3 regions of the Fictibacillus sp. KU28468 genome follow, and region 2 is predicted to be linked to each of the others. Evidence: riboswitches for the same ligand, from Rfam matches in the RefSeq annotation. Region 2 holds a riboswitch; each other region holds the start of a gene.
The links. A riboswitch is a leader RNA that binds a small molecule or an ion and turns the genes downstream of it on or off. The one in region 2 is predicted to bind S-adenosylmethionine.

Region 1: it holds a riboswitch for S-adenosylmethionine, as region 2 does, so the genes downstream of both, OKX00_RS05845 (methionine ABC transporter ATP-binding protein) here and OKX00_RS01345 (LLM class flavin-dependent oxidoreductase) in region 2, are expected to answer to the same signal.
Region 3: it holds a riboswitch for S-adenosylmethionine, as region 2 does, so the genes downstream of both, OKX00_RS18095 (homoserine dehydrogenase) here and OKX00_RS01345 (LLM class flavin-dependent oxidoreductase) in region 2, are expected to answer to the same signal.

Annotation. Positions count from the first base shown of each region.
Region 1 covers NZ_CP110666.1:1,155,296-1,165,509, forward strand. Annotated here, with positions in the region: gene sigI (RNA polymerase sigma-I factor) at 1-713, shown strand, start outside; gene OKX00_RS05835 (anti-sigma factor domain-containing protein) at 845-2,128, shown strand; gene OKX00_RS05840 (hypothetical protein) at 2,231-2,533, shown strand; SAM riboswitch class I at 2,656-2,769, shown strand; gene OKX00_RS05845 (methionine ABC transporter ATP-binding protein) at 2,858-3,883, shown strand; gene OKX00_RS05850 (methionine ABC transporter permease) at 3,876-4,541, shown strand; gene OKX00_RS05855 (MetQ/NlpA family ABC transporter substrate-binding protein) at 4,572-5,399, shown strand; gene OKX00_RS05860 (RDD family protein) at 5,497-5,931, shown strand; gene OKX00_RS05865 (metallophosphoesterase) at 6,007-6,852, opposite strand; gene OKX00_RS05870 (carboxymuconolactone decarboxylase family protein) at 7,017-7,391, shown strand; gene OKX00_RS05875 (hypothetical protein) at 7,429-7,605, opposite strand; gene OKX00_RS05880 (YuzK family famiily protein) at 7,918-8,055, shown strand; gene sufC (Fe-S cluster assembly ATPase SufC) at 8,271-9,056, shown strand; gene sufD (Fe-S cluster assembly protein SufD) at 9,078-10,214, shown strand, end outside.
Region 2 covers NZ_CP110666.1:256,139-266,352, forward strand. Annotated here, with positions in the region: gene prmC (peptide chain release factor N(5)-glutamine methyltransferase) at 1-597, shown strand, start outside; gene OKX00_RS01340 (hypothetical protein) at 682-846, opposite strand; SAM riboswitch class I at 1,149-1,247, shown strand; gene OKX00_RS01345 (LLM class flavin-dependent oxidoreductase) at 1,422-2,471, shown strand; gene OKX00_RS01350 (ATP-grasp domain-containing protein) at 2,483-3,436, shown strand; gene spoIIR (stage II sporulation protein R) at 3,714-4,388, shown strand; gene OKX00_RS01360 (GNAT family N-acetyltransferase) at 4,455-4,898, shown strand; gene OKX00_RS01365 (L-threonylcarbamoyladenylate synthase) at 5,005-6,054, shown strand; gene OKX00_RS01370 (PAS domain-containing sensor histidine kinase) at 6,088-7,167, opposite strand; gene OKX00_RS01375 (PAS domain S-box protein) at 7,160-8,326, opposite strand; gene OKX00_RS01380 (manganese efflux pump MntP) at 8,507-9,064, shown strand; gene OKX00_RS01385 (low molecular weight protein arginine phosphatase) at 9,152-9,769, shown strand; gene rpiB (ribose 5-phosphate isomerase B) at 9,878-10,214, shown strand, end outside.
Region 3 covers NZ_CP110666.1:3,445,635-3,455,848, forward strand. Annotated here, with positions in the region: gene OKX00_RS18090 (endonuclease MutS2) at 1-1,805, opposite strand, end outside; gene OKX00_RS18095 (homoserine dehydrogenase) at 2,308-3,573, opposite strand; SAM riboswitch class I at 3,684-3,792, opposite strand; SAM riboswitch class I at 3,893-4,002, opposite strand; gene OKX00_RS18100 (undecaprenyldiphospho-muramoylpentapeptide beta-N-acetylglucosaminyltransferase) at 4,128-5,198, shown strand; gene OKX00_RS18105 (HPr family phosphocarrier protein) at 5,429-5,677, opposite strand; gene OKX00_RS18110 (GNAT family N-acetyltransferase) at 5,837-6,304, opposite strand; gene OKX00_RS18115 (hypothetical protein) at 6,404-6,544, opposite strand; gene OKX00_RS18120 (ABC transporter substrate-binding protein) at 6,599-7,609, opposite strand; gene OKX00_RS18125 (ABC transporter permease) at 7,584-8,384, opposite strand; gene OKX00_RS18130 (ABC transporter ATP-binding protein) at 8,359-9,108, opposite strand; gene tenA (thiaminase II) at 9,132-9,818, opposite strand; gene OKX00_RS18140 (acetylornithine deacetylase) at 9,815-10,214, opposite strand, start outside.

The DNA.
Region 1 (10,214 bases), 900 kb from region 2:
GCACACCACTCATTAACATTGAGGATAAAGTACTAAGAATTCAAAGAGGAAATGATTCCTTAAGAAATGAGCTGATCGAAGCTTACCAGCCATTTATTAAAAAAGTGACTTCAAAAGTTTGCAGTCAATATATAGATCGTACGATGGATGAATTTAGTGTAGGTCTTTACGCTTTCAATGAAGCCATTGATCAATATCAAGAAGGACAAGGAAGCCGTTTTCTTTCCTTTGCTGACATGGTAATCCGCCGCAGGGTTATCGACTATATCCGAAAAGAAGTTAGACAGAACCGTCTGATTTATTTGCAGCCGGATGAGGAAGATGAAGAAGGCCGTGTCGAGGACAGCTACGCAGAACAAAAAGCTGCCATGGAACATTACGAAGAAAAGCTCCAGGCAGAGAACCGCGTGTATGAAATCGAAGAATATCAAAAACTGCTGAAGGATTTCAGCCTTAATTTTAAAGTGTTAAGCAAACATTGCCCTAAGCATGTGGATGCAAGGGAAAACGCTAAAGAAATCGCTCGTTTGTTAGTGGAAAACCAGGAAATGGCTGGATTTTTATTGGAAAAAAAACAACTTCCTATAAAAGATTTGTTAAGTATGGTTTCCTGCAGTCGTAAAACAATAGAGAGAAATCGAAAATATATAATAGCAGTATCGCTAATATATCTAGGGGACTTTAAAGCGTTAAAGTCTTATATTCAGCCTTAAATAAGGGGAAGTTAAACGGTTGTAATTACTCGTGGGGAAATCGTAATAAATAAGCAAAGCAAGAGAGCAGCAAAACCCATGATGGTTATGATACGAAGCAGATCCTTCGCCTAGCAGGAGGGATATGTGGGATGAAGAATGGAATTTTAATGGAAGTTAAGAAAGGGAAAGCCGTCCTATTAACGAAAGACGGTTGTTTCATCACCGTTAAGGTACCACGCGGAAAGCATCCGGTGGTAGGTATGGAATACAGCGTTTCAAGTTTTTCAAAAAGCAGAACACGCCAATTTATTTTTCCTTCTCTTTCACTTACAATAGCAGCATTGATTATACTTGTTTTATTTTCAGGAGTAAATCCACTGGGCCGCAACGACAATACTGTTGCGGCTTATGTGAGTTTTGACGTAAATCCCAGCCTCGAAGCAGGAGTTAACAAAGACTTGCAAGTCATAAAAGTAAAAGCATATAACGCTGAGGGACGGGAAATTCTCCAATCATTAAAACAAAAGAAAAACATAAGCCTTTCCCACTTTGCTTCAGCTTTGCTGAATGCTTATGACAACAAAGGATATCTGAAGAAAAACCCGGATGTCATGATCGGAACAACCATCGTGAACCAAAATAATGACAAGCTTTTGTCTGCATTGGATGAGACTGTATCTTCAATTAAACGGAATGCATCCATCTATAATTCGAAAGCCGCCATCATGGTAAAGAATATTAATACAAATAAACGGAAAGTTGCCCAAAAGAATGGCGTTTCATCTGGAAAATATATGATGTACTTGGATGCTAAACGAAAAGATAAAAACATTTCTCTTAATGAAGTGAAGAACATGTCTTATACCGAGCTAAAGAGAAAGATAAAACCTGTACATGAAGAGCCAGAAGAATCCGGCTATAAAAAAAACCATTCAGAAAAAATCCTTCGCAATCATAGAAATCTTGAACCCATAAAGATTAAGACGAGTTCCCTGCGCAGTTCTTCTCTAAAAGAACATGCGAAAAAAGAAGTCAAAAAAGAAAGGATTGAACCCAAGCTAGAACCAAACAATAAACGTGCTGTCCCAAAAACCAAAAGGCACGAAGATCGAAAAAGCGGCCGTAAAGCTGAAGATAAAGAAAAAAATGAATCAAAAAAAGTAAAACCACATTCTTCAAAGCAACATCACGAACAGCCGATGTACAACAAGCAAGCAAAGAAAAATACTAATTTGAATACTGCTCCGAAACAGCATGTTCATGAAAAGAATAAACATGAAAACCATAAATGGGATAAGGGGAAAAGGCTTGAAAAAAGAGAGCAGAAAAATTCTCCCGTTCATCGGCCTGAAAAAAAGTACTGGAAAAAAGAACTGCAGAAAAATCATAAAAAGCCACAAATGAATAAAGAAATACATAAAAAGGCTGGCTAAAAGTCGACACTGCGTTTAATAAACTGTCGAAGGAAAAATCAAGGAAGACACCAACCATCTCCCGAACATTAAGATATACATGTTTTTAAAAGGGGGATGTTTATGGATTGGGTTCTTTGGCAGGAACAGGTTCAAAAAACGGCCTTCCTTCAGCCGCTGATAGGCACGGAGACTCCCGGTGTGACGGCTGACGGAGAACGATTATGTTTTTCCTTCGTAAATAAGTATAACGGATCAGAACGGATATCCATGCTTACAGGCAGGATGGATGATTTGCATGAGGTGTTTGAAGGCCGGCAGCGTCTGAGCGATTTAATCAGGATAAATAGAGTAACTTTTACGGGAACATACAGGGAACAGCTTAAGTTAGAATCTCTTCTGTTTTTATGCAAATTGGAGTCCTAAGCCAAAAGAATCGGGTCCTTCTATCTAAAAAAACAGGAGTTATGGATTGACACTCCATAAAGGTGATGTTAAAATTCGAAACGTGTTAAGAAATTTTAACTAAATAACGAATAACAAATTCGTTCTTATCGCGAGTGGTGGAGGGACTGGCCCTATGAAACCCGGCAACCGTTAAGCAGCTTCCTGCTTGAAAAGGTGCCAAATCCTGCAAAGCAAACTGCTTTGGGAGATGAGATGACGGTGCATATAAATTTTTATGCCCTTCTGCTCATGACCTGGCAGAAGGGCATTTTTTATTTTTCAGAAAGTGAGGTATCCGGTCTCTTGATAACATTAGACGCAGTAAAAAAGATTTTTCAGACGAAAGACGGAGCTGTAAACGCAGTTGACCATGTCGATCTTTCTATAGATCAAGGAGAAATTTTCGGGATTATTGGATACAGTGGTGCAGGTAAAAGTACACTGATCCGAATGCTGAACATGCTGGAAAGACCGACGAGCGGAGATGTTAACGTTGCGGGAAAAAATCTTTCCAAACTTAGTAACAACGAGCTTCGAAAAGCTCGGCAGGAAATCAGCATGATATTTCAGCATTTCAATCTGCTTTGGTCCAGAACAGTAAGGGAAAACATTGCATTTCCACTTGAGATTGCAGGTGTGCCGAAAGCAGAGCGCCTGAAGCGGGTGGATGAACTGATTAAACTTGTTGGATTAGAGGGCCGCGGAGAATCGTATCCTTCCCAATTGAGTGGAGGACAGAAGCAAAGAGTCGGGATCGCACGTGCACTGGCCAATAACCCTAAAGTTCTTCTCTGTGATGAGGCGACTTCAGCCCTTGATCCGAAAACAACAGACAGCATCCTTAATTTATTAGTTGAGATCAATCAAAAGCTCGGCTTGACCATTGTTCTTATCACACATGAGATGCATGTCATCCGTAAGATCTGCCATCGGGTCGCTGTTATGGAAGACGGTAAAATAGTGGAACAAGGGCCGGTTTTGGAAGTATTCAGACATCCTAAAGAGTCCATTACAAAAGATTTTGTTAAGCAAGTAACAGAGCCAGAAGAAACGACAGACATGATCAAGCAGCTGGCATCTGAAAAACCTCAGAGCCAAATTGTACAGCTTACCTTTGTTGGAGGAAGTGCAGAACAGCCCGTTATTACAGATGTGATCCGTAAATTTGACGTTCAGGTGAATATCCTGCAGGGTAAGGTATCACAAACACAAAACGGGCCATATGGAACGTTGTTCATCCAGCTGGAAGGAACAGATACCGAAATTCAGGAAGCGGTAGCCTATATGAATGGGCAGAAAGTAGAAGTGGAGGTGATCTCATATGAATAGTCTTTTTCCGAATGTGGAATGGAGTGGAATGTGGGGTGCCACCGGACAAACACTGTACATGACAGCTGTTGCGGTTCTTGCCACTTTTATTTTAGGTCTTCTTTTAGGATTAGCATTATTTTTAACGGGTAAAGGGAACCTATGGGAGAATCGGTTTTTAAATTTTGTCTTTTCAGCGATCGTAAATATCTTCCGTTCCATTCCGTTTATTATCCTGATCATTTTATTGCTTCCGTTTACGCTCTTGTTAGTAGGATCTATGCTTGGCGCCAATGCAGCATTGCCTGCTTTGATTATTGGAGCTGCACCGTTTTATGCCCGGATGGTTGAGATAGCACTTCGCGAGATTGATAAAGGTGTAATCGAAGCGGCAAAATCGATGGGATCGAGCAACGCTCAAATTATTTTTAAAGTTTTGATCCCTGAAAGCCTTCCTGCATTAGTTTCCGGGATTACGGTAACTTCAATCGCGCTTGTCGGTTATACAGCAATGGCGGGGGTAGTCGGAGCAGGCGGGCTCGGGAATTTGGCGTTCCTTGAAGGTTTCCAGCGTACGCAAAATGATGTTACATTTGTCGCTACTGTTATCATTCTAATCATTGTGTTTATCATTCAGTTTATTGGGGATAATGTAACTCGCCGTCTTGATAAACGTTAAAATCTACATTACACAACCAGGAGGAACAACATGAAAAAAATCATTACACTCGTTCTTTTACTTGCATTGACAACAGCCCTTGCTGCATGTGGTGCAAACGGAGGGAAAGACAAAAAACTAGCTGATGATAAGATTGTTGTGGGAGCATCCAATGTTCCGCATGCAGAAATTCTTGAAGCAGCTAAACCTTTAATGAAGAAAAAAGGAATTGATCTTGAAATTAAAACGTTCCAGGATTATGTACTTCCTAATAAAGCACTTGCAAACAATGAAATTGATGCCAACTACTTTCAGCACGTTCCGTATTTGAAATCACAAATGAAAGAAAATAAAAATTACAAATTTGAGAACGCCGGCGGTATTCATATCGAACCGATCGGAGTATATTCTAAAAAGTACAAGTCTTTAAAAGAACTTCCAAACGGAGCAACGATCATTATGAGTAATTCCGTTGCTGACCACGGACGTATGCTAACATTGCTTGAGCACGAAGGCTTGATTAAACTTAAACCTGGAAAAGGTTACAACTCAAAGATTAAAGACATTGCCAAAAACCCAAAACATTTGAAATTTAAAGCAGATGTTGAAGCTGGCCTTCTTCCAAAAGCGTATAAAAACGGTGAAGGAGACGCTGTATTGATCAACACGAACTATGCGATCGATGCTGGGTTGAACCCTCAAAAGGATTCCATTGCAATTGAAGGATCTGACTCACCGTTTGTAAATATCATTACTGTGCGCAAAGGCGATAAAGATGCTAAAACGGTGAAAACCCTTGTTGAAGTGCTTCACTCTAAAGAAATTCAAGATTTTATCAAAAAGAAATATAAGGGTGCTGTTGTACCGGTAAACAAATAAATGATTTTAAGAAGGACAGCCTTTGGGCTGTTCTTTTTTTTGTCCATTTGTAATAACTGTAAGATGATTTAACAATTTATTGATGGAGGGATGCAGGATGGAAGTACAGCAACCGGCTGGTTTTTGGATCAGGTTTGGAGCCAGTATATTGGATGGCCTTATTATTGGTATTCCATTATCATTAATCGGTTATTTATTCACAGGTAACTTTGTATCAGAAGATCCGGGTGGAGACTGGTTCATGAATGTGATTAGTTTTCTTTATGCGCTTTTGCTGCCCATTTACTGGAACGGTTATGTGGTTGGCAAGAGAATCTGTGGAATCAGGATTGTTAAAGCGGACGGAAGCAAGCTTGGAATTGGGGCAATGGTGCTGAGAGTGTTAGTCGGCGGCTTAATATATGGGTTAACCCTTGGAATTGCGTTGATTGTCAGTGCCTTTATGGTCGGTATCCGCAAAGACAAAAGAGGCATCCATGATTTGATCGCTGGTACGTATGTTACCCATTTGCCACCGCAAAAAGAAGGGTGAACAAGGCGGCATGGAACTGCATCCTTATTGTTAGACACAGGTAACAATTGGAGGGTGCAGTTCATAGATGCCGTCTTATTTTAATGTGATGGATGTAATTTCAGGCCGGCAGAAGAAACGGAAGGGCAGATGAGTAGTTCCCATTCCTCTGTTGGTATATAGAAATTTGTTTTCTGTTTCATAAAGTCCACTATGGTATTTCCTTCCCATTTTTGAAGTGATGATCGGACCGAACAATGGCATTCGGACTTGTCCTCCGTGACTATGGCCAGACAGCTGCAGATCTACAGGGAATTTGGAACTGACTTTGAAATAATCCGGTTCATGGGCAAGCAGAAGAGTAAAGCGGTCTAAAGGAATACCATTCAGTGTTTTTTCGATATCGGCTTCTCCTCTCAGATAGTCATCCAATCCTGCGAGGTACAGCTCATCATTTTCTTTTTTAATCATCCTTTTTTCATTTATTAGAAGTTCAAAGCCGCTTTTTCTCAGCAGTTCAGAAATGGTATCGATACTTTCAAGGTAATCATGATTACCGAGAATCGCGAATTTACCGAACGGTGCCTTGATTTTATTTAAGTAAGGAAGACTCTTTATAACGGTTTTCAGCGACCGGTGGGAATTCACCAAATCGCCTGTGAAGACGATCATATCAGGATTAAGCTTCTGTATTTTATCTGCCATCTTAGCAATATGCCTGGCCTTAAAATGAAAGCCCAGATGAAAATCACTAATATGGACAATATGAAATCTTTTAAAGGCCTCTGGGAGCCTGGGGAGCTTAATATCGATTTTTTTAACATCAAACCAGTACGGTTCAATAAACGCAGAATAAAAAGCTGCCGCTCCTGCAGCGCCTGCAAGGGCACCCAATCCGATTGAACCTGCAATCAATGACTTCTTTACCTTTTCCTCTTCCATCTTTTACTCCTTTTTTTCAGCCAGTTTCTTTTAGCCTATTATATTCCCGACTGCAGAAGACTTGAAGCAAAAAGTTCAGCTCCCGTTTTAAAATTGGGATAAGAAAAATAGCTATAACTCATACTAAATCTTGTCTATCTTATGGACAGGAGGATGAAAAGGAAATGGAACATCAAGAAATGTCTGGAAAAAACTCAACGCAGCACCATCTGATCCGCTATAAAGAAGGTCTTGGTAAGTATACGGAAAATATGCCTGAACTGGTCCATTCATTCAGTGAATTCACACGTCATTGTTTCAAGGAAGGCGAGATCTCTGAAAAGAACAAGCAGCTGATGGCTTTAGGGATCAGTATTTATTCTCAGGATGAATACTGTATCATCTATCACACGAAAGGCTGTTTGGATCAGGGAGCCAGTGAAAATGAAATTTTTGAGGCTGTGGGAGTTGCAGCAGCTTTTGGCGGCGGTGCTGCTATGAGCCAAGGTGTAACACTTGTTCAGGAATGCATCCAGGAATTAAACAATCCCATGCATTAAAAATAAAGGGGCTGTCCAGAAAGTCGAAAATTGACCTTCAGGCAGCCCCTTTTTGGCTTGAAAAATCTTCAATGAAAAGTTTATTGAAGTGGAAGATGCGAGACTCCTCGAAAATGAACTTCACATTTTCTTCGTGCGATAAAAAGCTGCCGGAGCCTTCCTTGTCCTGCGGGACTAGCGTGACAGGTGAGACTCCCGCCGGTGCTTGCACCAAAAAGTAGGCGTTCACGCCGGTAAAAGTGAGCAGCCTGGAACGGAAATCAACAGCTTACAGACTTCTTGGACTGCCCCTTTTTGTATTTGCTCATATAAGCAAGCATTTGGGAGGATATATAAGGATTCATGAGTCATTAAGGTTCAACAAAAGAATAACCCTTGAGCCTTGCATATATGGCGCTGAATGGAAATTGAATCACAGGAGTAGCTTTGTTACGCTATATACGTTGATTAAGTGTTATATACACGAAAGGAATGATTCATTATTCACTCGATTAAAGTTAACCACACTCCTGAAATGGAAAAAGCCATGCAAAAGAATCATGGTATTGGTTATGCTGAATATGAACGAAATCTAGAAAAACGAATCACTATTGAACAAGAACGTGATAAAGAATATCAAAAAAGTTTAGAAGTTTCTAATGAAATGGAACGAAAAATTCTATAGTATAAGTAGGGAAATCAGCATTCAGAACTGGGTGCTGATTTTCTATTTATGTAGTTTTTGCATTTTCTTCTGCCAATAACTCCTACAGGTTGAAGATAAAATAAATTTGTTATAATATTAGAATGAGAATAAATTGAGAATGGAATGAGAGAAGCTTTCATTCTTGTTCACATTAACAATATATTTCACTGAAATATAAGATGGAGGTAAATTTTATGTCTACACCAAATTTAAAGATTGAAAACCTGCGTGTTTCTATCGATGACAAAGAGATCATCAAAGGTTTAAACCTTGAAATAAACGGCGGAGAAATCCATGCGATCATGGGGCCAAATGGAACAGGTAAATCCACTCTTTCATCTGCGTTAATGGGGCACCCTAAATACGAAGTGACCGATGGAAACGTTACATTTGACGGAGAAGACCTTTTCGAAATGGAAGTTGACGAACGTGCAAAAGCTGGTCTTTTCCTAGCGATGCAATATCCAAGTGAAGTAAGCGGAATTACAAACGCTGACTTTTTGCGTTCTGCTATTAATGCACGCCGAGAAGAAGGTCAGGAAATTTCTCTTATGAAATTTATCCGTGAATTGGATAAGAAGATGGAGCTTCTTGAAATGGACAATGCGTTTGCTCACCGTTATTTAAATGAAGGCTTCTCTGGTGGAGAAAAGAAACGTAATGAAATTCTTCAATTGATGATGATCGAACCTAAGATTGCCATCTTGGATGAAATTGATTCTGGTTTGGATATCGATGCTCTTAAAGTAGTAGCTAAAGGCATCAATGAAATGAGAAACCCAGAGTTTGGCTGCTTAATCATTACTCACTATCAGCGTTTACTTAACTACATCACTCCAGATAAAGTACATGTGATGATGCAAGGGCGCATTGTAAAATCAGGAGGACCTGAACTTGCACAGCGTCTAGAAGCGGAAGGATATGACTGGATTAAGGAAGAGTTGGGAATTGAAGACGAAACTGTTGGCCAAGAGGCGTAAGCAAGTTAGGAGGATTTGTACATGTCAGTTGAAACTTCTTTAAAATATGACAGGGATTATGTAAGCAAGTTCTCTGAAAGCCGCCAAGAACCAGCATGGCTTTCAGAACTTCGTTTACGCGCATTGGAATTGGCACAGCAGCTTCCTATGCCTAAACCTGATAAAACAAAAATTGATAAATGGAACCTTACTGAATTCAATCACGTGAGCACTGCTGAGGAAAGCGCAGACCTTCCTGAGCAAGTGAAAGCATTAATTGGTGATAAAGAAGCGGGCAATCTGCTTGTGATCCGCAACGGAAACGTCGCTCACTCATCGGTTACAGAAGAGCTGGCTTCTCAAGGTGTCATTTTCACCGATTTCGTAACCGCAGCTCAAAAGCATGGAGACCTTCTTCAAAAGTATTTCATGAAAGAAGCTGTCAGCATTGACGAAAACCGCCTTACAGCCATTCATGCGGCACTAGTAACCAATGGTGCATTCATTTATGTTCCAAAGAACGTAGAATTGAAAACTCCGCTTCAGGCGATCTACTTCCATGATGATGAGCAAACAGGGCTCGTTAACCATGTCATCATCGCAGCGGAAGACAACAGTTCGGTCACGTATGTTGAGAACTACTTGTCAACAAACGAAAACAGTGAATCTGTTGCCAATATCGTATCTGAGGTCTTTGCAGGTTCAGGAGCTAAAGTAGTGTACGGAGCTGTCGATAATCTGGCCAAAGGAATGACTTCCTATATCAGCCGCCGAGGACGTGCAGGACGCGACGCGCGAATCGAGTGGGCATTAGGACAGCTTAATGATGGAAACACAGTATCTGATAATACAACACATCTTGTCGGAGACGGTTCATTCACAGACACGAAGACTGTAAATATCGGCCAGGGTGATCAAAAACAGAACTTTGTTGCTCAAATTTTCCATCATGGAAAAAGCTCTGAAGGCTACATCTTAACACATGGAGTAATGAAGGATTCTGCAAGCTCGATCTTCAATGGAATTACAAAGATTGAACATGGTGCTACAAAATCAAACGGAGAACAGACAGAACGGGTATTAATGCTGAGCGAAAAAGCACGCGGAGATGCGAACCCGATTCTCTTGATCGATGAAGATGATGTTACAGCTGGCCACGCCGCATCAGTTGGACGAATT
Region 2 (10,214 bases):
CTCATTCCTCGGCCGGAAACAGAAGAGCTCGTATATGAAGTGCTTCATCGCTCCATGATGAGGTTCCCTGGCATAGAAAAGATCCAGACAGTCGATGTCGGGACGGGGAGCGGTGCCATTGCCATTACGCTGGCACTGGAGAATTCTCGTTTTTCGGTAACCACGATCGATATTGCTGAGGAATCCCTGGAAGTCGCAAAGAAAAATGCTGAAGACCTTGAGGCATCTGTTCGTTTTATTCATGGAGACCTCCTTCAGCCTCTGATCGAGGGCGGAGAAAAAACAGATATCGTTGTGTCGAATCCTCCTTACATTCCTGACCGTGAAATAATGGAGCTTGAGACGATCGTTAAGGATCAAGAGCCTTTCCGTGCACTTAGCGGCGGTGAGGACGGCTACGTATTTTACAGAAGGTTTATGGAAGAGCTGCCCCTCGTTCTGAACCCACAAAGCATTGTTGCCTTTGAAGTCGGCCATGATCAGGGCCAGACCGTGGCTGAAATGCTCAGGGTCACGTTCCCTGGGTCGGTTGTTTCGGTAGTAAAGGATATCAGCCAAAAAGAACGGATGGTTATCGCGGAGATTGGCTTTAAATAAGCAGAAAAGGTGGGGGCTGTCCAGAAAGTCGAAAATTGACCTTCAGGCAGCCCCTTTTTGGCTTGAAAAATCTTCAATGAAAAGTTAATTGAAGTGGAAGATGCGAGACTCCTCGAAAATGAACTTCACATTTTCTTCGTGCGATAAAAAGCTGCCGGAGCCTTCCTTGTCCTGCGGGACTAGCGTGACAGGTGAGACTCCCGCCGGTGCTTGCACCAAAAAGTAGGCGTTCACGCCGGTAAGGCTCACCGCACGCCCTGCGAAAGTAGGCGTTTACGCCGGTAAAAGCGAGCAGCCTGGAACGGAAATCAACAGGTTACAGACTTCTTGGACAGCCCCTTTTTTTTTTGTGGCCGGAAGAACGGAATTGAACGAAACTGGCGCTGAATTGAGCCGAATGGAGAATAATTGAGCGAAACAAGCAATAATTGATCCGAACTTAATTTTCAGACTTATTTGCCAGTCAAACGCAACTCAATATCATCTATTCTCACATCCTAAAAATTGACGAAATACCTACTTCTATTGTAGGATTACTATTAATTAAATAAATCTTATCCAGAGCGGTGGAGGGACTGGCCCTATGAAACCCGGCAACCTATTTTTAGAAGGTGCTAAATCCAGCAGGAGTAGATCCTGGAAGATAAGATGGAACGGTCTAAAACTTCCTCTTATCTGAGAGGGAGTTTTTTTTGTGGGCTATTTTGGTAGGTCGGGGGGTCTCGACTTTGTCGCGACCGCTCCTCCGCGCTGATGGGATAGACTTAGAGGGTCTCTCTCGGCGGCAGTATGTTTTGCTTATAGCAGAGGGGAGAAAAAGGTAGATGAGATTTGGATTTTGGTTGCCGATCTTTGGTGGATGGCTGAGAAATGTGGAAGATGAGAACATGCCGCCGACGTTTGATTATGCGAAGAAGGTTATTCAGTCCGCGGAAAAGTGGGGGTTTGACACGACGCTGATCGCGGAACTGTATTTAAATGATATAAAAGGGCCGGAGCAGGACTCTTTGGAGGCTTGGACAACGGCAGCGGGTCTCGCGGCCGTAACGGAGAAAATAGAAATTATGACAGCGGTAAGGCCGGGATTCCATAATCCTGCTGTAACGGCGAAAATGACGGCGAACATCGACCAAATGAGCGGCGGGAGGTTTACACTTAATGTCGTCTCCGCCTGGTGGGAAGAGGAAGCGAAGCAGTATGGCGGCATTTTTACTGCCCACGACGAAAGATATGAGCGTACGCAAGAGTTTCTTGATGTTCTAAAGGGGCTGTGGACAGAAGAAACCTTCAATTATTCCGGCAAGTTTTATCAGTTTAGCGATACGAAACTTTTCCCTAAACCTGTTCAGCGGCCAAATCCCATTTTGTATGCTGGCGGAGAAAGTGAAAGGGGTAAACAGGTTATCTCTTCCTCCTGTGACGCCTACGTCATGCATGGCGGCACTGTCGAAGAAGTCGCCGTTAAGATCAATGACATGAAGAACCGCCGCGGGCAAACAGGGAAAGAACCTTTATCTTCGTTCGGCATGGCGGCCTATGTGATCTGCCGGGATACTGAAGAAGAAGCCCAAGCGGAACTGCAGAGGATTACAGATGTAAAAGAGTCCAGCGCATATGCTGGGTTTAAAGATTTTACGAGCAAGTCGCAGCTTGAACAGCAGATTCAGCTGTACGACTACTCTGTTTCCAACCGGGGGCTGAGGCCGAATCTGATCGGTACACCTGAACAGATTGCGGAGCGGATTGCAGCATATGAAGAAGCCGGCCTCGGACTCCTTTTACTGCAATTCTCCCCTCAGTTAGAAGAGATGGAACGTTTCTCAAAACAGGTGATGCCTTTGGTAGAGAGCTATCGGAAAGAATATGCGAAATAAGGAGGATGACCATGAAAAAAGTATATATCATACATGAGAACGATGAATGGACAGATCATCTCACAAAGAGGCTGGATGAGCTGCAAGTGCCTTATGAGGCATGGCATCTCGATCAGGGAACGGTTAATCTGGCAGAAGCCCCGCCCGAGGGCATTTTTTACAGCCGCATGAGTGCTTCCTCACATACAAGAGGACACCGTTATGCACCGGAACTTGCTGCCGGTGTCATTGCCTGGCTGGAAGCACATGGCCGAAAAGTGCTGAATGGCAGCCGCGCCCTTCAGCTTGAGGTGAGTAAGGTCGTTCAATATTTAGAGCTTGAGGCGCATGGGGTGAAGACGCCCAAAACCATTGCGGCTGTTGGCAAGGACCAAATTTTGCAGGCAGCTGAGCAGTTCAGCGGCAAACCGTTTATTACAAAGCATAACCGGGCGGGAAAAGGCCTTGGTGTTCAGCTTTTCCATTCATACCAAGGATTGAAAGAGTATGTGCTCGGCCCTGATTTCGAAGAGCCGGTGGATGGCATCACATTGATACAGGATTATATTGAATCGCCGGAATCTTATATTACACGCTGCGAATTTGTCGGCGGCAAGTTTGTTTATGCGGTTCGGGTGGATACCTCAGAAGGCTTTGAACTCTGTCCGGCAGACGCCTGCCAGATCGGTGACCTGTTTTGTCCTGCAGGAGAGGAAACGCCAGCCAAGCCGAAGTTTCAAATTCAGGAGGACTTCAATGAGTCAATCATTGAAAACTATATGAGGGTTCTGGCAGACAACAAGATTCATGTTGCCGGGATCGAATTTATAAAAGATAAAGACGGCACGATCTATACGTATGATATCAATACGAACACCAATTACAACTCTGATGCTGAAGCGGCTGCCGGAAAATATGGCATGCTGGAGCTTGCGAAATTTTTGCAGCAGCAGCTTGATTCATTGAATGCAGCAACCGTGCAATAAGACAAAAAGAGCCTCCCGCCAGCAGCGGGAGGCTCTTTGTTTTTTCATTATCTACATGAAAAAGGGGGTGATAGGGATGTCCTTACTATAGCAGACCCACTACATTGCAGAGGAATTATGTGACCTTTTTGATATGTTTAATAAATTTGTGACAAAGTCCGTTGTTTCACAGCCGGTTTCTGTCATATTTTCCCTGTATTTGTTTACTAGATTCATAGTATGATTCCTCCTTTCCGTGGCCACAATGAGGATAGAAAAGGAAAGGGGAGTTTTAAACATGAAAAGATCAAAAAAATCGCTAATGACTATACTATTCCTATCGCTGATCGCGATGCTGCTGTTTTTTGAAACCCAAACGAAGGTGGCCGATGCCACCATGAATGCCTCTGCTAAAATTCCGAGTGATGCCATCAGGCTACGGATTCTGGCAAACAGTGATGCGGAAAAAGATCAGGCACTGAAAAGAAGAATTCGGGATAAAGTGAACGAACAGATCACAACCTGGGTGGGTGGCCTGGATTCACATGATCAGGCCGAAAAAGTGATCCGAAAACATTTGCCTGAAGTTGAAAACGTGGTAAAGTCCTATTTGAAAGATGCCGGGCTCAGCATTCCCTACAAAGTTCAATTCAACAATCATGTCGCCTTCCCGACAAAAATGTACGGAAATAATGTCTACCCTGCTGGAAAGTATGAAGCGGTCCTCATTACACTTGGTAAAGGGAAAGGAGCCAATTGGTGGTGTGTATTGTTTCCGCCTCTATGTTTCCTTGATTTTGAAAACGGAGACGCCGTTAAAGCGGATCAGAAGGGTGTAAAGGAAGTAGCCTCAGGACCAGCTCAGGACGCACCTGTTGTTCAAAAGCCTGAGGAAGAAAAAATAGAAGTTAAATTCTTTCTGGCAGACTTATTTACCTCCATCGCTGATAAGATCGGGAGTCTTTTCTCTTAAAAGCCCTGCATAACTTTCATGGTTGTTTCATAGACTTTTATAAAAAATGCTAGAGGGGTGAACACCATGACAATTCGTTTACGGGCGGCTATGCCGCATGAAGCAGGAAGTCTCGGTGACCTGGTAAGGCAGGCTGGTCTCGGAACGGACGGGATCAGAGAGGGAATCGAGAACTATCTGGTTGTGGAAAATGATGAAGGAGATACGATCGGAACAGTGGGCCTGGAAAGAGTTGGCCAGGACGGGCTGCTGCGTTCCTTCGTCATCAAGAAAGAATATTCGAATGAACAACTATTTCTGCGATTGATTCAAAGAATTTTGCTATACTGTAAGGAAAAAGGAGTGGAAACCCTGTATCTGCTTACGAAAGCTGTTCACCTTTTTGAGCCTTTATCGTTTCAGCCGGTAGCCGAAAAAGGAACTCCTTCCCATATTGAGAATACCGCCCACTACAAGAAAACAGCTGAAAAAGATGTTGTACTCCTGTACTGCACCTTGAATGACAAATGATTATCCACAAGTTATACACATTTCTGGAGCGTTTGTGTATAACTTGTGGATGATGTGCGAAATGAGCGTTAGAACACAGATTGGGCGGTTTGAAAGGATTTTTCACATGACAGAGTATAAAACCGAAGTATGGTCTGTGGATAAAAAAATGGATGAAGAAAAAGAATATCCACAAATTACGCAAGCTTCCTTGTGGATAAAGAAAAATGAAGTGGTGGCGTTCCCCACAGAAACAGTATATGGACTTGGAGGAAACGCGCTCAGTGATGAAGCCATCGAGAAAATTTTCCGGGCAAAGGGAAGACCGAGTGATAATCCGCTGATCGTTCATATCGCAAGGACTGAACAGCTTGAGGGGATTGTTGCTTCCATCCCGGAACGTGCAAAAAAACTGATGGATGCGTTCTGGCCGGGTCCCCTGACACTGGTTCTGCCCAAGGGAGAGGATGTGGCCGGCCGGGTGACAGCGGGGTTATCCACAGTGGCTGTTCGTATGCCTGATCATCCCGTTGCCATGAAACTGATCAAGGAATGCGGTCTTCCGCTGGCGGCTCCCAGCGCCAATGTCTCTGGAAGGCCTTCTCCAACGACTGCCCAGCATGTTTATGAGGATTTAAAAGGTAGAATCCCTGGTATTCTGGACGGAGGGGCAACAGGGGTCGGTGTGGAATCCACAGTGGTCGACTGCACGGCCGAAACACTTGTCATCCTTCGCCCGGGAGGAGTCACGAAAGAGCAGCTTGAAGAGGCGGCGGGTGAAACACCCATGGATCCTGGACTCCTCAATGAGAAGGAAGCACCGAAATCTCCGGGCATGAAATACACGCATTATGCGCCGGATGCTCCACTCTATCTTGTGGATGGCTCTCCTGCGTTTTTGCAGGAGCTTGTGGACAAGCAAAAAGAAGCAGGGCGAAAAATCGGTGTTCTCACTTCAGAAGAAAATGCATCCTTTTATCAGGCAGATACGATTATTCCGTGCGGGTCACGTGAAAAGCTGGAAAGTGTCGCACATCATCTGTACGATGCTTTGCGGGCGTTTAACGAGAGTGATGTGGATATCATTTATGGAGAAGTGTTCCCGAAAAAGGGCGTAGGTGCAGCCATTATGAACAGGCTTGAGAAATCGGCAGGCGGACAGATCATTAAAGAATAGAGCAAAAAAGAACAGGACAGCTGGCTGTCCTGTTTATTTATGGTCAGACAATAAAGAGGCGCCCTCCTGATCGATCGAGAGCATGGGAAGCACCACTTTAAAGGTGCTGCCTTGTCCCAGCTCGCTCTTCACGTGGATCCTCCCGCCATGGTCCTCAATAATCTTATAGCAGACCATAAGGCCGAGCCCTGTCCCTTTCTCTTTTGTTGTATAAAAGGGTTCACCGAGTGAAGGGAGCTTATCAGAAGGAATTCCGCACCCTTCATCCGCAAACGACACCACCAGATCGTTCTCTTTCCGTTCAATGGAAATAAACACGTTTCCGCCATCTGGCATCGCTTCTATCGCATTTTTCAGCAGATTGATAAATACCTGTTTAAGCTGGTTGTCCACACTGGAGATTACAGGCAGATCGTCTTCTGCTTTAAAATAAATCTGCACGTTCATCAATATGGCCTGTGTTTCAATCAGTGAGATGACATGGCGCATCAGTTCAGTGATGTTGGTAGGCACGAGATTCATAACCTGCGGCTTGGCCAAGACCATAAATTCGCTGACAATGGAATTAATCCTGTCAATTTCAGAGAGCATGATTTCATAGTACTCATAGTCTTTCTCTGCTTTCGATTCAAGCAGCTGCAAGAACCCTTTTATAGAGGTTAAAGGGTTGCGGATCTCATGGGCGGCACCAGCAGCCAGCTGGCCCAGAACAGAAAGCTTATCGGATTTTCTAAGCATTTCTTCTGTTTTTTTCCGCTCGGTGAGATCTCTGGATACAACCACGACGCTTTCCACATGGCCTTTTTCATTGATGACTGGTGTTGCGTTTGTTTCCAATACAACATAGGAACCATCGTTATGTTTCCAGCGAGCTTCATATTTTACAGGCTGTCTCGATTGGACCATGCGGCGCATGAGGAGAGTTACCCGTTTTTTGTCATCTTCATGCAGGAAATCAATTGCATTTTTTCCTAGATGATCTGCAGGATCCACACCTAAAATCATCTTGCTGGAAGGTGAGGAGTATGTGATCTTCCCCTGCCTGTCGGATGTTGCGATTAAATCCATCGTATTTTCGGCAATGATGCGGTATTTTTCTTCGCTCTCACGCAAGGCTTTTTCCTGTCGTTTTTTTTTCAGTGATATCACGTGAAATACCCGAGAATGCGTGTACTCGGCCGTTTTGATCAAATATGGGAAACAGCGTGACACTCGAGTTCAGCAGGGATCCATCTTTGCGCTGACAAATCATCTCGTGGCCTATAATGGGAATTCCCTTTTTCACCGTCTGGATCATCTCCAGTGATTCCTGTAAATATTGATCAAGGACAATAGGGAAAATCGGGCTTCTGCAGTCCCTTAATTCTTCCTCTGTCCACCCGAACGTTTTTTCAAAAGCGGGGTTCAGCTTGATCGTTTGTTTATCGAAATCATAGATGGCGATCATGTCTGCGGAATGAGTAAACAGCGACTCCAGTGTTTCTTTTGTTTCCCTCAGTTCGGCTTCCTGCTTCTTCTTTTCCGTAATATCCTTTCCAATACAATACAGTCCCAGTACGTCATCGCTTACGATAATCGGTGTGATGGTCAGATTTACAAACCGAATTTCTCCATCTTTTCTTTTCATCTTCATATCGTATGTTTTTGGAGTGCCCTTAAGGGCCTCCTCAAAATCTTGGACAGATTTTTCCAGATGTTCTTCCATCAGCAGGGGATGAAAGGTCATGCTGAGCAGTTCTTTCCCCGTGTAGCCGGTAAGATGTTCTGCAGCCGGATTGACGGTCGTAAACTTCCCTTGGGAATCAAGGGAAAATAGTGCATCGATGTTATGCTCGATCAGCGAGCGGAACCTTTGCTCACTTTCTTCCAGCTGCCTCTCCATCATAACCCTATGGATCAGATCGATGCTTAAGCCCCGCACCTCGACGACTTTTCCATTTTCAAAGACCGGATTTAACGATACGAGGAATGGGACATTGTTCAGTTGAGCTTCATATGTAATATGCTCTCCCTTCCAGGCCCGTTCGTAACAATCCATTTTAAAGGCGGCGAGCTCTTTCGGAAAAATTTCTTCAGGCGTCTTTCCGATCACCCATTCTTCTTTATAGCCCATTGAGTCAGAGAGTTCACCGCTGCACTCGGTCATCACGAAAGTTTCGTCTGATTTAATAAACTTGAACGTCATGCTCTGCTGTTTTGTAATCTCCATACGGTGTGCTTTCTTTTTTGATTCAGCAACTGCCGGATGAATCGATTTCCCGTCTTCAGCCATGAAAATTTCCCCTCCGATTCTTCCCGTTTTTCTATAACCTTTATTTACGTTAAACAAACCCATATCCCTGCTTATGTCGAAAATTGCTTTATATTTGGTTTTTTCGAGGAACGGAAACGCCGATTCTAATCAATGGCGGACGTGCATAAGGTTGTACTAGCGGAGTTAGGGGGAAAGTAAATGGACGTCGTAACAATCGGTGAATGGCTGACGCTGTGGCTCATGTCTTTTGCTCTTGGTATGGATGCTTTTTCTATTGGGATCGGCATGGGAATGCTGCAATTAAGGCTGAGGCAGATTGTGAAAATAGGAGTAGTCATCGGACTGTTTCATATTGGGATGCCTCTTGCAGGACTATTGCTTGGCAAGCAGATTTCTTCTCACTTTGGGGGCATTGCAGTCATCATCGGCGGTTGCTTGCTGCTCCTTCTTGGTTTGCAGATGATCCATTCTTCATTCAAGCCTGAGAATGAGCCGTTTGTGAATCCTGTCGGGTTTGGTCTGCTGCTTTTTGCTGTGAGCGCCAGCCTGGATAGTTTCTCTGTTGGACTAAGTCTGGGAATTTACGGAGCCCGTACGTTTCTTACCATATTCATGTTCGGAATCATGAGCATGCTGTTGACATGGGGAGGTCTGATGATGGGCAGAAAAGTTCAAAAGTGGCTAGGATCCTACAGTGAAGCGCTCGGCGGATTGATTCTGCTTGCTTTTGGGATCAAGCTCCTGCTTCCCTTATAATGTTGAAACAATAAATGAACGATTGGCACTGAGCCAATCTTTTTTTATACTTGTAAATAAAGTCATTGAAGCTGAGGGTGGGAAATCATGAAAAAGATCTTATTTGTCTGTACAGGAAATACGTGCCGAAGTCCGATGGCGGCTGCATTGCTTAAATACTTGGGAAAAGGAAAAGTTGAAGTAAGGTCAGCTGGCGTCTTTGCCGCAGAGGGGGCAGGGGCGAGTACCCATGCGGTGACGGCGATGTCGGAAAAAGGCATCCCATTCAAACATGAATCCAAACCCTTGACTGAAACACTTGTCCGTTGGGCCGACCTTGTCCTGACGATGACAGAAAGCCATAAACATACGGTTTGTCATCAATATCCGGAGGCTGTGGAGAAAGCATATACACTTAAAGAATACATCTATCAGAACGATGACTATGAAAAGCAGCTTTCAGAGCTTCATCAGGCGTATGCTGAAATTGAAACAATAAGAGCTTTCTATAAAAATAAATGGGATCAGGCCGATACTAATGACAAGCAAGCGGTTCAGGAGAAATTTGAAGCTGATATTCAGCCTTTCAAAGAAAAAATTATCTCGCTGGAAAACAGCTTGCCTTCCTTGGACATCATTGACCCGTTTGGCGGAAGTATCGATCTTTATCGCGAGACGAGAGCCGAGCTTGAAAGCCTCATTGAAAAACTCATAAAAAAGATTTAAACAGAGATGGCCTCTTCATATTTCCGTTATCACCGGTTTAATCGGTTGAAACAATGTAAAATTCAATTTAAAATTGAAGTAGAATACGGAAATATACAGGAGGATCAGATGAGAGTAGCGATTGGTTCAGACCATGCAGGAGTAGAGCTTCGTCAGGAAATTGTGAGCATGATGCAGGAGATGGGCATGGATGTAAAAGATATGGGCTGTGAATGCAGCACCTCGGTAGATTATCCGGATTACGCCATTCCCGTAGCGGAAATGGTGGCAAGCGGAGAGGCTGATCGGGGCATATTAATCTGCGGTACGGGAATAGGTATGAGTATAGCGGCAAACAAAGTAAAAGGAATCCGCTGTGCCCTTGTGCACGATTTGTTCAGCGCCAAAGCAACACGCCTGCACAATGACAGCAACGTGCTGGCGATGGGTGAACGGGTCATCGGAC
Region 3 (10,214 bases), 1.2 Mb from region 2:
TTATGGATCTTCACCTTTTCTCCTTGGACAATCACTTCGTATTCTCCTCTTTTATCTTCTTCCGAACAGATGATGCCCGCCGTTTTTAAACTGGATACATACACCCGATCCCCCACTTCGAATGTCCGGGCTTCCGGTTTTTCTTCCGTTTTCTTTTCTGCCTCTCGTATCTTGCGGTTTCTCCCTTCTTCTGCTTCTCTTCTTTTCCTTATCATTTGCGTTTGTGCTTCTACATGCAGTAAATCGAACATAGTGCTCTCTTTCTTTTCTGAAACCTCTTTGCTCGTTATTTGTTTTGCCCTTGTGATCAGCTTTTGTTCGAGACCCAGCTTCCACGCGATGGAAAAGGCCTGGCTTTCACCAGCTTCCCCAATCTTCAGCTCATAAAGCGGCTTTAGAGATTCGAGGTCAAAAGCCATCGATGCGTTCTCAAATCCTGGAGTAAGATAAGCAAAATCTTTAATCTCACTGTAATGGGTCGTGGCTAGAATGGAAGCGCCTCTCTCAAACAATTCTTCAAGAATGGCTACAGCCAGCCCCATTCCCTCAGCAGGATCGGTTCCCGCACCAAGTTCATCGAGGATGACAAGCGTATCAGGACCGGCCTTCTGAAGGATGGAGATAATGTTCGTCATATGCGCCGAAAATGTGCTCAGCGACTGTTCAATGTTCTGATGGTCACCGATATCTGTCAGCACCTCTGAATAGATTCCAAATTCGCTCCCCTCTCCAGCAGGAATATGAAGCCCCGACTGAACCATCAGCGTCAGCAGTCCTGCCGTTTTTATGGCTACCGTCTTTCCGCCGGTATTCGGACCCGTAATAACGAGTGCTCCATAGTTTTCACCTAGTCGGAAATTCAAAGGAACAGCATGGCTTCCGAGCAGCGGATGCCTTCCTTCATGGATAATGGTCCGTTTTTCACGATTAAGTGAAACCTCCCTGCCATCAAGGGCGATGCTGTATTTGGCTTTGGCAAAAATAAAATCATAATGAAGCATCCCTTCAATATTAACTGAGATCTCATGTTTGCAGCCTGCAACCAGACCTGTTAATCTGCCCAGCACCCTTGCTGTTTCGATGTCTTCCTCTGCCTGCAGAAGCTGAAGCTCATCCTGCAGCTTGCGGACATCTTTCGGTTCTATAAAAACGGTGGATCCGCTGGAAGAGGAATCAATGATCTGCCCATCCATGCTCCGTTTAAATTTACTTTTTACAGGGATGACATACCTTCCGTCTCTCACCGAAATCATTGGTTCCTGAAGCATATCCCGATAGGCCGGTGATTTTAGAATATGATCCAGCTTCGCTTTGATTTTTTCCTCACAGGCCAGCATCCTCTTTCTTACTTTTTCAAGCGGCTTGCTGGCTCCGTCATCCACTCTTCCGTTACGGATACAGCGCTGAATTTCAGATTTGAGGTCTTTCAGTTCAAACAGAGAGTATGCATAAGCAGATACAGTTGGTGCAAGAAATTCTTTGTCCTTCATATACCGCTGCAAACGCTCTACGTTTTCTGCAAGCCCGCAAATAAGCTGCAGCTGTTCAGGGCTTAAGAGAAGGCCTTTATCCGGAATCGTCATCACATGGTCGATCCCGTTCAAGTTCGCAATAGGAACGCTTGAAGACTTTCTAAGAATTGCTGCCGCTTCCGTCGTCTCTCTTAGCCAATTCTTAATGATTGTGATCTGTCCAGAGGGCATTAGCTCTAAAATTTTTCTTTTTGTACTCTCGTTTAATCCATACGCAGATAATGTTTCTGTAATTTTATTAAATTCGAGCATGTTAATTGTATGGGTGTTCAAAGGTAGTTGCCTCCTCATATTTTTTCGAATTGCTAATCTATAAAACAGTTCCCCCTTTCCCGGGAACAGGGCCAGATCATGACAATAAAAAAGGCAGAAATGGACCGCCGCCATTTCTGCCTGTTATCAATTTTCGTGTGGAAGGATACGCCTCTCCATACAGCTGTCCCCTGACTTATGGAAGCTGTAAAAAGCATAAAAAAATACGCCCAAAGAGCGCGGCATCGTTCGTTGCACAAAATACGTACACGAAAATGATAATGTTGTATGCTGACCGCTGTTCTTAACTATTGGTGGCCGCAAAAAGACATCAAGAATACAACCGCTTCAAGCACGGCCTTTTTGCTCCAACTATCCAATTCGCTTAGTTAAGAACGTGAACGCTCATCCACACAACTCCCTTCCTTTTGTTACTTCCATCATATGTAAAACCCTTTCCTTTGTCAACATGATGGGTAAAAAAATCCGCAGAGAGCCGACTCTCCACGGATATTCCTGTCTCCTATTCTGCCACCGGCACCTTTTCTTTTTCTGCCCCCTTGCCGCTTTTTGACAGACGGACCGGATAGATGCTGTTCACTGGAATAAACTCATCCTCCTGTTCTAGAGGGAGCGGTCCTTCATAAAGCAGGGCAGCAAGGGAAGTATGCTGAAAACGAAGAGAAGTCCGGTCTAAAATGATTCCATGCCTTTCAATGGCTGAAACCCTTTCCTTTGTAAAATCAATTTTTTCACCGACGAGAAGGTAGGTATTCACCTCTTGTTCTTGTTTCTTAGGGCAGAGTTCCGATACAGCCGGTTTGTTTCTATATACTTCCCTAGTTTCATAGATCGATAATAAGTCTTCCACAATGGCACTTGCTGTTGCTTCTGCACCAGCTCCCGGCCCTTGCAAGGTCAAACAGCCGAGAAGGTCTGTCTGAATACGGACGGCATTGTCCACGCCTTCCACACCATACAGCGGATGATCGCTATCCACAAATACAGGCTGTACCTGGAGATCAAGTCTATCGTTTAAAAGAACGAGATGCTTCAGCCGAAGCCCCAGCTGCTCAGCCAGTTGAATCTCTTCAAGAAGCACATTTCCAATCCCCTCCACCTGCACTTCTTCCCAGGATGGCTGCACGCCATAAATCCATTTGCTCAGCACCATCGCTTTGTAGAATGCGTCCAAGCCTTCGATGTCATTTGTCGGATCCGGCTCTGCATATCCTTTTTTCTGTGCCAGTTTCAGCGCTTCTTCAAACGAGGAACCTGTCGTTCTCATGTACGAAAGAATGAAGTTGGACGTTCCATTTAAAATGGCTTCTACATGCTGAATCCGATTGATTCTTAAAAGCTCCCTCAATGTTCTCAAAATCGGTATTCCTCCGCCTACGCTCGCTTCATAGACAAAACGGACACCCTTTGCGGCAGCACGCTCTGTTAATTCTTCTCCATGCCTGGCAATCAAATCTTTATTCGCAGAAATCACATGGCATCCCGCTTCAAGTGATTGTATGATGTAAGACCGTGCAGGCTCGATTCCGCCAATCGCCTCAATGACCACATCAGGCACTTCTTCCCCGATCGCCTTCTCGAATTCGGACGTCAACGGTACCCCCTTTACGAAAGGCCTTGCTTTGGAAGAATCCTTAATCAAAATACTGGACAGCTTCAGACGATGACCCAGCAATTCTTCTAAAGCACCTTTTCTATCCATGATGGATGTATATACGCCGGATCCTACAGTCCCCAGCCCCAGCAGTGCTATTTTTAATTCTTTCAACACAATCACTCCTTCTGCAAAAGCAAATTTTTTATTAGTGGATGAATGGTATCTGTATGATGGCAAAAGAAAAAACCTCTTCCTAAAGAAGAGGTCTGCAGTCCGGCCTCCTCTTATCATCCAGGGTTCTTTCCTGCAGGTAGTAGCACCTTTTCAAGTAGAATACTTGAAGGTTGCCGGGCTTCATCGGGCCTTTCCCTCCGCCACTCTGGATAAGAGTATTATCATGAGATTGAAACATGTTATGTAGCACTTTATTTTTTTAGTACAAAAAACCCCCTTATCACGAAGATAAGAGAGCTGTATGGTTCCGATCCGTCTCTTATCTCCCAAAGTTTTACCTTTGAAGGATTTAGCACCTTTTCAAGTAGAATACTTGAAGGTTGCCGGGCTTCATTGGGCCTTTCCCTCCGCCGCTCTTGATAAGCTTCATTAAATTAGTCTTACTCTATCACGGCAAACAGGAGAGCGTCAACCATTATTCAGATATTTCTGGAATCATTGCAGATTATTTTTGGTATGATAGAAACACATAAATAAAAGGGGTGGAAGGTTTGGGCAAGAAAATCGTATTCACCGGGGGAGGTTCCACCGGGCACGTTTCTGTTAACCTGGCTCTGATTCCTTTGTTCTTAAAAGAAGGCTGGGAAGTCAGCTATATCGGTTCAAAAGGAGGAATTGAACGGCAACTGACAGAAACCATCGAAAGCGTCCGCTATTACAGCATCTCTACTGGTAAACTAAGGCGCTATTTTGACTGGAACAATTTTAAAGATCCGTTCCGTGTCATGCAAGGAGCATTTGAAGCATTTCGGCTCATCAAGACCATAAAACCAGACGTGGTCTTTTCAAAGGGTGGTTTCGTATCCGTTCCCGTAATCCTCGGCAGCCGGATGAACAAGGTGCCAATTGTGACCCATGAATCCGATCTTAGTCCAGGGCTTGCAAACCGTCTTTCACTCCCCTTCGCTAACAAAGTGTGTACAACGTTCCCCGAAACCACTGATCATCTTCCAAGGGAAAAAGCGGTATACGCGGGTGCTGTTATCCGTAAGGAGCTGCATGAAGGGATCGCAGTCAAGGGGAGAGCTTTCTGTGGTTTGATTCCTGGTAAACCGATCATCTTGATCATGGGAGGAAGTCTCGGATCAAAAAAAATAAATGAGGCCGTAAGATTAAGCCTTGACGCTCTGCTTCCCCGCTTTCAAATCATTCATCTTTGCGGAAAAGGCCAGAAGGATTCTTCCATTCTGAAAAAAGGCTACATCCAGTTCGAATATGTATCGGATGAGCTCGCAGATATCCTTGCAGCAACGGATTTTGTCATTTCAAGAGCAGGCTCTAATTCTATCTTTGAGTTTTTGTCACTGAGAAAGCCAATGCTTCTCATTCCACTCTCAAAAGAAGCAAGCCGCGGAGATCAAATTGAAAATGCCCGATCATTTGAAAAACAAGGCTATTGCGAAGTTCTGTTTGAAGAAGACCTGACTGCTGAATCCCTTATGCAAGGCATTGAGCAGCTTTATTCAAATCAGGAAGCCTATATCAGCAGAATGGAAGAAAGCCAGCTTAGTAATGCGTTAGACCATCTGTTTTCCATCATTAAAGAAGAAGCAAAAGGATGACTTTCCCCATTCCTCCTCTGAGATGGGGAAAAGCTATGAGAGGAAAAAGCAATAGATAAGCTTGGCCCAAATAATGCGGTGCAAGCTTTTTTATTGTGCGTCGGGACAGAAAGCTGAAATGAACTTGTCAAATCGCTGAAATAAGGATTTATGTTCAAATTCGCCTTAATTATTTTCAACAAATCCTATATATGTTCAAAAATCATAGTTCGCCCGATTATTTCTTATGGTTATATTTTCCCAGCGCAGATCTGTCTCAGACCTTCCAATGCGTGCTGTTTATCCATGCCCTGGGCAGATATGCAGCATAGCCCGGCAATACCGCGAAGCTTACTCATACTAAGAATGCTTTTAGCGTTCATCTGGCAGTTATCAAGTTCAAAATAGATCTGGCACTCTTCATATTCGTTCGCCTTAAGAACGAGCTTGTTAATTGTCGCAGAATTCATTTTTTCCTGTAAAAAGCAATATGTCTTCATTACCTTCCACTCCTATTCTTTTTCCCTGCCATTTTAATGCACTATCATTAAGCACATGTTAAGCTGGTTTAGCTTTTATGCACACCAATGAGGATATGCGTGCACACTCGCCTTTATGTGAGTAAGAATGAATTTAGGAAAAAGGACTTGATTAGCGGTTTAAAGATATTTTTCAAGAATATGAAGAAGCTTTCCCTCGCTTTCCTTTACTTCTATTTCTGCAAAACCCATTCTGAACCAAAAAGAAAGCGCAGGGATATTCCCGCTAAGTACACCGAGACGCAAGTATTGTTTGTTATTTTTCTTTATCTCTTCTTCGCATGCCAGATAGATTTCCTTTGCGATCCCCTGTCTGTGGAAAGTGCTGTGTACCATTAAAAATCCAAGCCAAGGTTTATGGTCCTTCGGATTGTTCAGAATGTACTCAACGATCGCAGCGTTGTTGCCATCCGCTTTAATCAAATAGCGTTGTCTAGGGGATCCTTCCAATCCCTTTAAGTCTTCCGTCACCTCTTCAAATGTAACTTCGCCACGACCGTAAAACAGCTTATTGTAAAACGGATTGGTGTTCATGATCTCCAGTTCGTCCATAGTTTTGTCAGGACCGCTCTTCTCCCATGTCAGCACAACGTCTTTCCCCTTTTATCTGAATCCATCATAACCTGTATACTATCGTTCTTTCTAAATAAGAAAAAGCGCACCCTTGATTAGAGTACGCCCTCCTTGCTATTTATTCTCTTTGATATTTTTTGCTTCAGTTATGTCTCCCTGATTGGCAATCGAATCAGCAAACGTTCCTTTTGGAATATCAGCTTTTCCTTTTCGCTGTTCAGCGTTTTGCTTGCGGATTTTTTCACTGTTAGCCATAACGGCACCTCCTCTTTGGTTATTACCGTAACCATTTTCGAGGAGTCTATTCTTCTATTGCTCAAAATTAATATAAGCGTTCCGTGGATCTTCCTTCTTTTTAATCATATCGGTTTCATAGAGCCAATCCGAAACCTTTTTCCATGAACGCTTGTCCTGATAGCCAAAAGGCTTCTTTCCGCTGTCCATTAAAGGCAGCAGGATCTGCAGGCTTTTCTTTTCTACGTTTTGATCCAGCGGGAATTCTTTGTTTTCATGCTTAAATAAGACATTCAGTGCCTGGTCCGGATAATCGTGTACATCCTTTTGGCCTTTTTTCAGCGCATTCCAAAACTTCTGGTAAAGCTTTCGGTTCTTTTTCAGTCCATCTTCACTGGAAACAAGAACGAGCTCATAATAATCAGGAACACCGTACTTTACAGGATCAATGGACCGTACAGGATGGCCCTCTTTATTCAAGAGAATCTGTTCATGGTTGATATACCCTCCAGATATTCCATCGACTTTGTGAGCCGCCATCGCGGGGATGATATCCCAGCCGACATCTGTCATCTTCACTTTTTCAGGATTGCCTCCATCATGTTTCACCATTGTTTTGACCATCGCTTCATTGATGGGAATAGAAGGATAGCCTACATTCTTCCCTTCCAGATCTTTGGGTGAACGAATCGAACTGTTTTTAGGAACCATCAAATGGTTTAATGGATGCCTGACCAGCGCTCCCAAGGAAACAACAGGAATATCTTCTGACCTGGAAAGAACGACCTGAGGCTGGTACGTTAATGCAAGATCGGTCCTGCCGGCAGCCACCAGTTTTAACGGATCGTTCGTTTCTGCTGGCATCTTCACATCAACCTGGATGCCTTCTTTCTTAAAATATCCTTTTTTGATGGCGTCATAAATGCCGGCATGTACTGCATTCGGATACCAATCGAGCATGATGCTGACTTTTTTAAGATCCCCTTTTCCTCCTTGATTGGCTGTGTCCCCTGAGGAACAAGCACTTAAAAGGAGAAGCAGGCTCCCAAAGAAGAACCAGCTACTTCGTTTTATCCATTTGTTCATGTTGTACATCCTCTCTGTTAGCTTTCCATTTAAACATTTGTTTTTCTGCGAGTGCAGCTGCTCCGAACAAACACATCCCGAGCAATGACAATAGAAAAATGGCAGAAAATACTCCTTCTGCATTTAGGCTTCCCGACATTCTTCTGGAATAATAGCCAAGCCCCTCGCTGGCACCAAGCCATTCGCCGATCGTCGCTCCTACTACTGAAAATACAGCGGCGAGTTTTATCCCTGAAAAGAAAGCCGGAAGCGCCATTGGCAGCTGCACCTTTTTGAAGACCTGCCATCTCCGTGCTCCCATGGAACGCAGAAGATCCACATAATCCCGGTCATGATGGTTCAAACCATCATACGTGCTGACGACGATGGGAAAGAAGGCAATCAGTACGGTAACCGCCACTTTGCTCCAGATGCTGTAGCCGAACCAAAGGACAAAGATCGGAGACAGTGCAATGATCGGTATCGTCTGGGAGATCAAGACCGCAGGATAGACCATTTTCTGTACAGATTTGAAAAAAAACATGGCAGCAGCAAGCGAAACACCTGCAACGGCTGCGATCAAAAAACCTAGGATGGCTTCCTTGAATGTCGCCCATGTATGTCCTAGAAGAACCTCTTTGTTTTCAAAGAGCGAAACGAGGATGCCTGTAGGGGCCGGCAAAATAAACGAAGGCACCCTGTCTGTCCTCACAAGCCATTCCCATAGTACGAGCAAGACGGCGGCAGCAGCCAAAAATAAATAATAGTCTTTAAAAAATCGTTTCATGCTGTTCATTTGTAATTCTGCTCTCCAATTTATTGATTAATCCCACCATCTCATTCGTTAATACTCTATTTCTCGGCCTCGGAAGCCGAATCATCACCTCTTCTGTTTCGCCAGATGGATGCAGCAAGATGATTCGGTCACTTAAAAAAACCGCTTCATGAAGATCATGTGTAACCAAAAGAATGGTTTTGTTTAAATCCTTCCATAGGGAAGAAATCCATTCGTGCATTTCCTTTTTAGTCATCGCATCTAAAGCACCGAATGGTTCATCAAGAAGAAGTACTTCTTTTCCAGTCAGCAGGGTGCGGAGAAAGGCTATTCTTTGGCGCATCCCCCCTGAAAGTTCATGCGGATAAGCATTCCGGTAATTCCACAGTCCTACTTTTTTCAGCCATGAATCCCCCTCTTCTACCTTCTGTCCCTTCTGGTTCTGAATCTCAGGAGCAAGAAGAAGATTTTCCATGACCGTACGCCAAGGCAGAAGCAAATCCTTTTGAGGCATGTATCCCGCCGCTCCAGGATATACTGGCTTCTCATGTACGATAATCTCTCCCTGATCAGGTTTCTCCAGTCCACAGGCAAGCTTGAGCAGGGTACTTTTTCCGGTTCCACTCTTGCCGATGATCGATACAAATTCTCCGGGCGCTGCTGCAAAATTGATGTTCTTGAGAAGCGGGAGGGCTTGTTTTTGCTCCGTAAAAGAATAAGATACATTCTTAAAGATTATTGACATAAAAACTCTCCTTCAAAAGGTGATTATACCGGCCATCCATGACCGTAATACACCATATCCCAAAACATGAATTCAAAGCGCGATGTGGTCAGGAAATGCTCCTCTAGCACCGCCAATTCCTGTTCTGTCATATCTTTCGCCAACTTGTTCAGTTCAACAATCAGCCACTGTGCAAGTGCACCGAACTCTTCTGAGGCATACATCTCAATCCATCGGGTATACGGATGCTCTGCGAGGCTTCCCGCTTCCCTCTTTAATAGCGTTCCGATCTCGTGGTAGCTCCACATGCACGGCAGCAGGCATGTGATTACCTCAGCAAGTGTTCCCTGCTGGGAAGCGTTCATCATATAGCGAGTGTACGCAAGGTTAATTGGAGAAGCTTGCTCAGCCTCCAGTTCCTCGGGCTCGATGCCGATTTCATGGCAGTACTCGCGGTGAAGATCCATTTCTGTATTCAATGTTTCATGAAGCAGGCTTGAAAACCAGCTCATCGTCTCTGTATCCTTGGATTTTATCGTCCCTAACGCAAAGAGCTTTGCATAATCCTTTAAAAACACATAATCCTGTTTCATGTAATAAGCAAAGCGCTCTTTAGGCAAGGAACCATCTTTAATACCCTGAACGAACGGATGAAGATGAGTATGCTTCCAGATTGGCTCCACGTTTCTGTGTAATCTATCTGTAAATCGTTCTTCCTTTAACTTTGTCATGGTTTATTGCTCCTTTCTGTATTGCACCACTTTGCAATAAATCCGGCGAGAACCTTTGAATGCTCCAGCAACTGTTTAAGCCTCACCTTTTCATTGACAGCATGGGCTTCGTTCAGCTCTCCCGGGCCATAAATGACAGCTGGGATTCCCGCCTGTCCAAGCCACCCCGCATCTGTAACGGTCGGCGACATCGAAACAGCAGCTTTCTGTTCTGAAACGGCATCATGCTGTTCTTTCAGTACTGCCAATGCTTCATGATTGTGATCAACATCAAGTGCAGGAAAGATTTCACCCTTCTCCTCAATCATGGATATTCCTCCCCACTTAAACAGAGGCAGGTTGTTTTTCAGCCATGGATCGGCCTTTGCTATAGCAATAATGTGCTCCTCAATTTCT